Regions from separate parts of the Cupriavidus sp. USMAHM13 genome, predicted to be linked through region 3. Evidence: predicted binding sites of a transcription regulator. Region 3 holds the regulator's gene; each other region holds the start of a gene.
The links. The regulator sigma-54, encoded in region 3, starts transcription at its own class of promoters, with help from an activator protein. The targets are predictions, from matches to a motif close to TGGCANGNAANCTGCTTT.
Positions count from the first base shown of each region.

Region 1: a site for sigma-54 is predicted at 1,538-1,555, ahead of BKK81_RS30495 (ammonium transporter). Genes of this name have one in related genera too.
Region 2: a site for sigma-54 is predicted at 2,093-2,110, ahead of BKK81_RS08720 (circularly permuted type 2 ATP-grasp protein). Genes of this name have one in related genera too.

Region 1 covers NZ_CP017752.1:2,797,408-2,800,628, reverse strand. The annotation lists gene BKK81_RS30500 (mechanosensitive ion channel family protein) at 1-103, opposite strand, end outside; gene BKK81_RS30495 (ammonium transporter) at 304-1,506, opposite strand; gene BKK81_RS30490 (HU family DNA-binding protein) at 2,080-2,361, shown strand; gene BKK81_RS30485 (acyl-CoA thioesterase) at 2,526-3,014, shown strand; gene BKK81_RS30480 (CreA family protein) at 3,025-3,221, shown strand, end outside.
Region 2 covers NZ_CP017751.1:1,982,705-1,985,925, reverse strand. The annotation lists gene BKK81_RS08725 (alpha-E domain-containing protein) at 1-373, opposite strand, end outside; gene BKK81_RS08720 (circularly permuted type 2 ATP-grasp protein) at 416-1,891, opposite strand; gene BKK81_RS08715 (gluconokinase) at 2,326-2,823, opposite strand; gene edd (phosphogluconate dehydratase) at 2,981-3,221, opposite strand, start outside.
Region 3 covers NZ_CP017751.1:948,670-951,890, forward strand. The annotation lists gene ptsN (PTS IIA-like nitrogen regulatory protein PtsN) at 1-6, opposite strand, end outside; gene hpf (ribosome hibernation-promoting factor, HPF/YfiA family) at 391-741, opposite strand; gene BKK81_RS04310 (RNA polymerase factor sigma-54) at 791-2,266, opposite strand; gene lptB (LPS export ABC transporter ATP-binding protein) at 2,367-3,161, opposite strand; gene lptA (lipopolysaccharide transport periplasmic protein LptA) at 3,217-3,221, opposite strand, start outside.

The sequences.
Region 1 (3,221 bases), on a different replicon from region 3:
GGCCGACGATCCAGAAGGCGAGGGCGGAGAGTATCTTGACGCCGAACTCGGTGGCGTAGGCGGTAACCGTTTCCTGAAATTTCTGCAGCGTTGCGGCATCCATTGGCGTGTTCTCCCGGCTGGCTGGACAGAGATCGATCCCGGATCGACGGATCGATGCGGATTCCTGCCTGCCGCGGCGGTGCCGGGCAGGCAAAAATCATTATTGCGCTGCCAAAATCGGAAGTTCAAGCAAACAATGGTAAGGCGCCGGGCGGCCTGCCGCCGCCCGGCGCCTGCCTGTCTTTGTCTGCCGGTTCTCGTTTACCAGTTGGTCTCACGCTCCGCGGTGGCGGAGATGCGGTGCAGCGACAGATCGGCGCCGTTGAATTCGGCCTCGGGATCGAGCCGGATGCCGACGAACTTCTTCAGCGTGCCATAGACCACCGTGCCGCCGACCAGGGCGATGACGATGCCCAGTACCGTGCCGATCAGTTGGGCCAGCAGCGATACGCCGCCGATGCCGCCCAGCGCGCGGGCACCGAAGATGCCGGCGGCGATGCCGCCCCAGGCCCCGCACAGACCGTGCAGGGGCCATACGCCGAGCACATCGTCGATATGCCATTTGTTCTGCGCCAGCGTGAACAGGTAGACGAACAGCACACCGGCAACCGCGCCGGTGGCCAGCGCGCCCAGCGGGTGCATCAGGTCCGAGCCGGCGCAGACCGCCACCAGGCCGGCCAGCGGGCCGTTGTAGGCGAAGCCCGGATCGTTGCGCCCGGCCCACCAGGCAGCCAGGGTGCCGCCCACCATGGCCATCAGCGAATTGATGGCGACCAGCCCGCTGATCTTGTCGATGCTCTGCGCGCTCATCACGTTGAAGCCGAACCAGCCCACCGCCAGCACCCAGGCGCCCAGCGCGAGAAACGGGATGTTCGACGGCGGATGCGCGCTGATGCGCCCATCTTTCTGGTAGCGGCCGCGCCGCGCGCCCAGCAGCAGCACGGCGGGCAGCGCGATCCAGCCGCCCACGGCGTGCACCACGACCGAGCCGGCGAAGTCATGGAAGGGCACGCCGGTCAGCGTGGTGATCCATTGCTGGACGCCCAGGCGCTGGTTCCAGGCGATGCCTTCGAAGAAGGGGTAGACGAATCCGACCAGTACGAAGGTGGCCATCAACTGAGGCGTGAAACGGGAGCGCTCGGCAATGCCGCCCGAGATAATCGCCGGGATGGCCGCGGCAAAGGTGGCCAGGAAGAAGAATTTCACCAGTTCATAGCCGCTTTTCTGTGCCAGCACGTCGGCGCCGACCATGAAATTCACGCCATAGGCCACCGTATAGCCGATGAAAAAATACGCAATAGTGGAAACCGCGAAATCCACCAGGATTTTGACCAGGGCGTTGACCTGGTTTTTCTTCCGTACCGTGCCCAGTTCGAGAAAGGCGAAGCCGGCGTGCATGGCCAGCACCATGATCGCGCCTAGCAGGATGAACAGGGCGTCGGTGCCGCTCTTCCAGTTGTCCATGAGTCCCTCATGCTCAAAATAGGCGCATGGGTATGCAAAAAGCGTTCCAAGTTGGGGCCGGTCGCACCATGGCATGGTGCAGACGCACCGTAGTGGGGGTTGTGGCGGAAGTCCCGGGACAAGCCGCCGCATCGAGGCGGGTCCGCGCGCACCGATTCGGAGCGGCCTGCTTTGGCTTTGTGCACCTAATCGGGGCGCGGCGCCAGAATGGGGCGTGCGCCGGGCGCGCCGGAGCCGGTCCGGTGCATGGCCGCCGACGGGGAGACCAGGCCAGGCGGGGAGACGCATGGCCTGCGTCCATCGGCGGACGCATCGGCGGCATCGGTCGCACCGGAGGCGCCGATCATGCCGGCGTCATTGCCATTGTTTGCATTCCGGGACGCGTGCGAATAGCCCTGCCAGCTGCCTAAATCCGCTACAAAGGCGCGCCGGCGAAGGATTTGCGGGTTTTTTTCGTTGCGTCGGTGCCACTGGGGATTGCTCTCGGCGCAAAGGGCAGATTAGACTGCGCCGATCGGTGAACTGCCGCCTGGAGGCGGGGCCGGTGAAGACGACCAACAAGGGAAATCAGCCATGAATAAAGGTGAACTGGTATCTGCCATCGCCGCGGACGCGGAACTGAGCAATGCTGCAGCAGAGCGCGCGCTGAATGCCGCGCTGGACAATATCAAGAAGGCAGTCTCCAAGGGTGACTCGGTGACGCTGGTGGGCTTCGGCAGCTTCAGCTCGGGCAAGCGCGCAGCGCGCACCGGCCGTAACCCGCGCACCGGCGAGACGATCAAGATTCCGGCTGCGAAGACGGTCAAGTTCGCGGCTGGTCAAGGTTTCAAGGACGCTGTGAACAAGAAGAAGTAAGCCGTCCGCGGTCCATGCTTCGCGATAGAGCGGCCTTTGCGGCCGCTTTTCATTTTGCGGCGCGATGACGCCGCGCCGTGTCACGGCCGGCAGCCTGTTCCGGCGGTACACTGGCCGGGCCGCGCCCTGCGGGCGCCGAACTTTCCTTGGCACCAGGTAGCATCATGAACGAATTGCCCCACCAGCTTTCCATGACCGTGCTGATGACGCCGGACATGGCCAATTTCTCCGGCAATGTGCACGGAGGCACGATCCTGAAGTATCTCGACATGGTGGCCTATGCCTGTGCCAGCCGCTATGCCGGCAGCTACGTGGTCACCCTCTCGGTGGACCAGGTGACCTTCCGCCAGCCCATCCACGTAGGCGAACTGGTGACCTTCCTGGCGGCGGTCAACTTCACCGGGCGCAGCTCGATGGAGATCGGCATCAAGGTGGTGACCGAGAACATCCGCAGCAAGCTGGTGCGCCACACCAACAGCTGCTATTTCACCATGGTGGCGGTCGACGACGACGGCAAGCCGACCGAGGTGCCGCCGCTGCAGCCCCGCGACAAGGTCGAGCGCGAGCGCTTCGCCGCCGCTCAGCAGCGGCGCGCGCTGCGCCAGGAAATGGAGGCGCGCCAGCACCAGATCAAGGCCGCCCCGGCGGCCTGAGGGAGACGCGATGCGCACCATTGCCAGCGTGCTGGCCGCCGGCTTCCTGCTGGCGGCCGCGGCGGCGCAGGCCGAGGAGATCGGCAGCGTCAGCACCAATTTCCGCGTGACCGGTTCCGACAAGGTCGTCATCGAAGCTTATGACGATCCGCAGGTGGCTGGCGTCACCTGCTATGTCTCGCGTGCGCGCACCGGCGGCATCAAGGG
Region 2 (3,221 bases), 1.0 Mb from region 3:
CGTCGGCGATCAGGCGCTGCACCTCCAGCCAGGTGGTGTTGATGGTCTCCCACACCTCGGTCGTCAGCGAGCCGCGCACCGCACGGGCGTTTTCGCGCGCGGCACGCAGGCAGCTCATGATGGACGAGGGATTGGTCATGTCGCGCACCATGAAATCGATCACGTCGTCGCGCGACAGCAGCCCGTACTTGTCGTCGAAGGCACGCGTCAGCTCGGAAATGTCGAGCATGGCCCACCAGCCCTGCTCCGCCACTTCGGCGGACTGCGGCAGCAGCGAGGTCTGGTAGTTGACGTCGAGCATGCGCGCGGTGTTTTCCGCGCGCTCGGTGTAGCGCGCCATCCAGAACAGATGGTCGGCGGTGCGGCTCAGCATGGTTCGGCTCCTGGCAATGCAATGGTCGTGGCCGGCGCTGTCTCAGCGCTCCAGCACCCACGTGTCCTTGGTGCCCCCGCCCTGGGAGGAATTGACCACCAGCGAGCCCTCGCGCAAGGCCACGCGCGTCAGCCCGCCGGGCACCATGCGCACCTCGCGCCCCGACAGCACGAAGGGACGCAGGTCGATATGGCGCGGCGCGATGCCGGACTCCACATAGGTCGGGCAGGTGGACAAGGCCAGCGTGGGCTGGGCGATGTACTGCTCCGGCCGCGCCCTGACGACCTCGCGGAAGACATCGATCTCCGCGCGCGTGGCGGCCGGGCCGACCAGCATGCCGTAGCCGCCCGCGCCGTGGGTTTCCTTGACCACCAGTTCGCCCATGTGGTCAAGCACGTACTGCAGGTCGTCCGGCCGGCGGCACATATAGGTGGGCACGTTGGCCAGCACCGGCTCCTCGCCCAGGTAGAAGCGGATCATGTCCGGCACGTAGGGATAGATCGACTTGTCGTCGGCCACGCCGGTGCCGATCGCATTGCAGATGGTCACGTTGCCGGCCCGATAGACCGACAGCAGGCCGGCGGCGCCTAGCGCCGAATCCGGGCGGAAGGCCAGCGGGTCGAGGAAATCGTCGTCGACACGGCGGTAGATCACGTCGATGCGCTGCGGGCCCTGCGTGGTACGCATGTACAGGTAGTCGTCCTGTACGAACAGGTCGCTGCCCTCGACCAGCTCCACCCCCATCTGCTGCGCCAGGAAGGCGTGCTCGAAATAGGCCGAGTTGTACATGCCCGGTGTCAGCACCACCACAGTGGGATCGGCGATGGCCTGCGGCGACACGCTGCGCAGCATGTCGAGCAGCAGGTCGGGATAGTGGGCCACGGGCGCCACCCGGTTGCGCGCGAACAGATCCGGGAACAAGCGCATCATCATCTTGCGGTTTTCCAGCATGTACGACACGCCGGACGGCACGCGCAGATTGTCCTCGAGCACGTAGAACTCGCCCTCGCCGGCGCGCACCACATCGATGCCGGCGACGTGGGCGTAGATGTCCTGCGGCACCGCGATGCCGAGCATCTCCGGCCGGTACTGCGCGTTGTTGTAGATCTGGTCCGGCGGGATCACGCCCGCGCGGATGATGTCCTGGCCGTGGTAGATGTCATGGATGAAGCGGTTCAGCGCCGCCACGCGCTGGCGCAACCCGCGCTCCAGCACCGCCCACTCCGACGCCGGGAAGATGCGCGGAATCACGTCGAACGGAATGGTGCGCTCGGTGCCGCTGTTGGTTTCGTCCTTGTCGCCGTACACCGCGAAGGTGATGCCCACCCGGCGGAAGATCAGGTCCGCCTCCGCGCGCTTGTTGGCCATGGTCGCTTCCGACTGCCGCGCCAGCCAGTCCGCAAACTGCCGGTAGTGCGGCCGCACCGCGCCCGCCGGCAGGTCCTGCCCCGCCTGGATGGCCGGGACCCCTTCGCCCCTCCAGTCCAGCATCTCGTCGAAAAACCGCGCCGCCGCCATGATGGCCCATCCTCCGTGTCGAGGGCGTTCCGGACTGCCGGCCGCCCGTTGTTGGCCATGTTCGCGTCCCCAGCCTTGCGATCTGGGGAACCCCCCTGCGCGGCCCCGGCAGCGCTGGCTGCGGTGCCGCATGCTGGCTCTTCCAGCATACCCGCGCCGGCGCCGGCCGCAAGCTGCGGCATTCCCGAGGCCCGTGGGGATCAAGCAAGATACTTGCCAGGCACGGGGAAGACGGGGAAGACGGGGAAGACGGGGAAGACGGGGAAGACGGGGAAGACGGGGAAGACGGGGAAGACGGGGAAGACGGGGAAGACGGGGAAGACGGGGAAGACGGGGAAGACGGGGAAGACGGGGAAGACGGGTGGCGTGCGCCGGGCGCGGCGGCGCCCGGCGGCCCGGTGGCCTGGGTGGTACGGGAGCCCGCCGACGGCCCCTCAGTCCCCCGCGCGCGCCGGCGCTTCGGCCAGGATGGCGTCCACCAGCGCCTCCGGCGGGCGGCGGATGTCGATCACCAGCGCGCCGTCGGGTTCCTCCAGCGTCTCGAACTGGCTGTGCAGCAGCGCCGGGTTGAAGAAATGGCCGCTGCGCGCCGACAGGCGCTGCCCGATCAGTCCGGCATCGCCCTTCATGAAGACGAAGGTCACGCCGCCCTCGGGCGGCGTCAGCCGGTCGCGGTAGACCTGGCGCAAGGCCGAGCATGTGAACACGTGCGTGCGTCCCTCGGCGCGCGCGGCATCGATGGCCGCCCGCATGGCGGCCAGCCACGGCCAGCGGTCTTCGTCGGTCAGCGGCACGCCGGCGTGCATCTTGGCCTTGTTGGCCTCGCTGTGGAATTCGTCGGCGTCATGGAAGCCGCATTGCAGCCGCTGTGCCAGCAGCTGGCCGACCGTGGTCTTGCCGCTGCCGGATACGCCCATCAGGATATAGATCATGTCTGCTCCGTCGATCAGGATCGGATGGTGTGCCCATCCTTGTCGCTTGTCGTGCATCGCGCCGCTCGCATGCGTGCGATGGCTCCCGGGCGGCCCGCCGCCGGGGAACCAAGCCAGGTGATTGGAAGGTGGGTTGCCGGGATACCGGACGGCCAGCCTATTGTGCGACGGCCGCCCCGGTTTGGACAGCCTCGCGCGGCATCGCGTCCGCCTCGGACAGGTCCAGCGCGCTGCCGCCGGCTTCGGCGTCGCGCGCCTGGCGCCGGAACAGGCCGAACAGGCCGCGTCCGACACTGAAACCGGCGAAGGCGTCGGCAGGCGCCGCCGCGGGCTCGCGTGCGGCCAGCTCGGCCGCGTCGCCGAGCCATTGCAGGACGCCAGCTTCGGCGTCCACGCGG
Region 3 (3,221 bases):
GTTCATGGCAGGTGCGCAGGGATTCCAGATAAGCGGCCCGGTGCGCTGCGCGCCCGGCCGGGTCAAAGAGGCGGAATATCCGCTCGCTCCGCCGGTCGGGCGCCGGCATGCGGAGTATCGGACCATTATAGAGCAGCCCGCCCGCCTTCTTGTGCGGCGCGCAAGCCGCGGTCCCGGCGGTAGCGGCGACTCATGTATTGGAGAGCATACACTGCGTCGCGCCACTTGCGAACTCCCCCGGACGAGGGCGTGTACGGGGCGTGCACGCGAGCCGGTCCGCCAAAAGCAAAAAACCGCGCTGATGCGCGGTTCGTGGTCTGGCCCTTGTGCTGGTGGCCGACGGGCGGCCTCAAGGCAGATCAGGCAGATTGTTCTTATTGTTTTCTCTGGCTATTGCTGCATCTGTGCGGCAGCCATCTGGTACTTCACGGATTCCCGGTCGTGGCTCTGCACGCGGTCCTTGTACCGGATGACCTGACGGTCCAGCTTGTCGACCAGTGCGTCGATCGCCGCATACAGGTCTTCGTGGTGCGCCTCGACGAAGATGTCCTTGCCCTTCAGATGCAGATTGATTTCCGCGTACTGACGCCTGTCCTTTTCCTTGTGGTTGTCGACAGAGAGCAGCACGCTAACGCCGATGACTTGATCGAAATGCCTGACGATACGCTCCAGCTTCGTTTCCACGTACTCACGCAGGGGTGGCGTGATGTCCAGGTGGTGTCCACTGATCTTGAAGTTCATAGCGCTTCTCCTTCTGAAAGAGCCACACCAGGCAGGCGATGCGGCTCGGCTACAAAGACTTGCGGAGATTGACTGCCGGGATCTTCAGCGCTTCTCGGTACTTGGCGACCGTCCGGCGCGCCACGACGAAGCCCTGATCGCCCAGCAATTCGGCAATTCGGCTGTCGGACAGGGGATTCTTCGGGTCTTCGGCTCCTATCAGTTGCTTGATCAAGGCTCGGATAGCCGTTGATGAAGCAGCGCCGCCCGTTTCCGTGGACACATGGCTGCCGAAGAAGTACTTCAGCTCGAAAGTGCCCATGGGGGTGGCCATGTATTTGTTAGTCGTCACCCGAGAGATGGTTGACTCGTGTAATCCCAGTGTATCGGCAATCTCCCGCAAAACCAAGGGGCGCATCGCAATTTCACCGTGGCTGAAGAAGTTCTTTTGACGCTCGACAATGGCCTGTGCGACACGCAGGATGGTGTCGAAGCGCTGCTGGATGTTCTTGATCAGCCAGCGGGCTTCCTGCAGTTTCTGCTGCAGGCCGGCGGCACCGGATTCGCCCTTGGCGCCGCGCAGGATCTGCGCGTACATGTCGTTGATGCGCAGGCGCGGCATCACGTCGGGATTGAGTTGGGCGATCCAGCCGCTGCCGCTCTTGCGCACGAACACGTCGGGCACGACGAAGTCGGCCTGCGGACGGTTGTAGGCGTGGCCCGGATACGGTGCCAGCGAGCGGATCAGGTCATGTGCTGCCTTCAGCGCCGTCTCGTCCACCTGCAGCGCCTTCTTCAAGCGCGTGTAATCGCGCGCGGCCAGCAGTTCCAGGTGGTGGTTGACGATGCCCAGCGCCAGCTCGCGCTGCGGATGCGACAGCCGCCGCAGCTGCAGCGCCAGGCATTCGGCCGCATTGCGCGCTCCCACGCCGGGTGGATCGAAGCTCTGCAGCAGGGCCAGCATGGCCTGCACTTCCTCGATCTCGAACTCCAGCTCTTCGGGCAGCTCTTCGCAGATCTCCTCGAGCGTGGCGCTGAGGTAGCCGTCGTCGTCGAGCGACTCGATCAGGAAGATGGCCAGGCCCTTGTCGCGCGCCGAGATCTTCAGCGGCGCGAGCTGTTCCATCAGGTGCTCGCGCAGGGTCGGCTCGGCGTCGCGCAGTTGCAGCGGCGCCTTCTCGTCTTCGTCGCCCTGGGGGCGACGCGCGAAGTCGTCCAGGCTCCAGTCGCTGCCGTAGTCGTCGGCGCCGTCGCCGAAGCGCTCTTCATCGCCGCCGCCCTCGTCGCTGCGTGCCTCGCCATTGCCCTGCGCTTCGGCCGGGGCCGGCGCGGGTGCGCTCTGCACGTTGATGCTGCCATCGGCGGCCACCCGCAGCGGGCTCTCGATCCAATCGTTTTCGCGCTCGAGCAGAGGGTTTTCGATCAGGGCCTGCTCGACTTCCTGCTGCAGTTCGAGCGTGGAAAGCTGCAACAGCCGGATCGACTGCTGAAGCTGTGGCGTCAGTGCGAGATGCTGGGAAAGGCGGAGCTGAAGCGAAGGTTTCATGCGGCCTATTCTATGCCCATCCGCAGCGCGATGGAACGAAAATTGCTAACGTTCCTGCCGCTTTGTCGCGGTCCCGCGCCGGCGAGGCGCGGCCACCGCATCACATGCGGAAGTTCTCGCCCAGGTAGACCCGGCGCACCGATTCGTTGGCGATGATTTCCTGCGGGCGGCCCTCGGCCAGCACCGCGCCCTCGCTGATGATGTAGGCGTGGTCGCAGATGCCCAGCGTCTCGCGCACATTGTGGTCGGTGATCAGCACGCCGATGTTGCGCGCCTTGAGGAAGCTGACGATACGCTGGATCTCGCCCACCGCGATCGGGTCGACACCGGCGAACGGTTCGTCGAGCAGGATGAAGCGCGGGGCCGAAGCCAGCGCGCGCGCGATTTCCACGCGCCGGCGCTCGCCGCCCGACAGAGACAGCGCGGGATTCTGGCGCAGGTGGGCGATCTGCAGGTCGTCGAGCAGCGCGTCCAGGCGGCGCTCGATCTCCTGCGCCGACAGCGGCTTGCCGTCGACGATCTGCAGCTCCAGCACCGCGCGGATGTTCTCCTCGACGTTGAGCTTGCGGAACACCGAGGCCTCCTGCGGCAGGTAGGACAGGCCCATGCGCGCGCGCTCGTGGATGGCCAGGCCGCTCAGGTGCAGGCCGTCGAGCACGATGTCGCCTTCGTCCAGCGCCACCAGGCCGACGATCATGTAGAAGGAGGTGGTCTTGCCGGCGCCGTTGGGCCCCAGCAGGCCGACCACCTCGCCGCTCTTGACGTCGAGCGAGACGTCCTTGACCACCGTGCGCGAGCCATAGCGCTTCTTCAGGTGGCGTACCGTCAGCGTGCTGCCGCCGGCGGACTGGCCGTTGCTGGCGGTGGCGGCGGGGGCGGTCTGGGTATCGGTCATGAGGGCAGTGCGTTGGGAGCGCCTGGCGCGCTGGATGCGTTGCGTTCGGCTGGGTTCAGG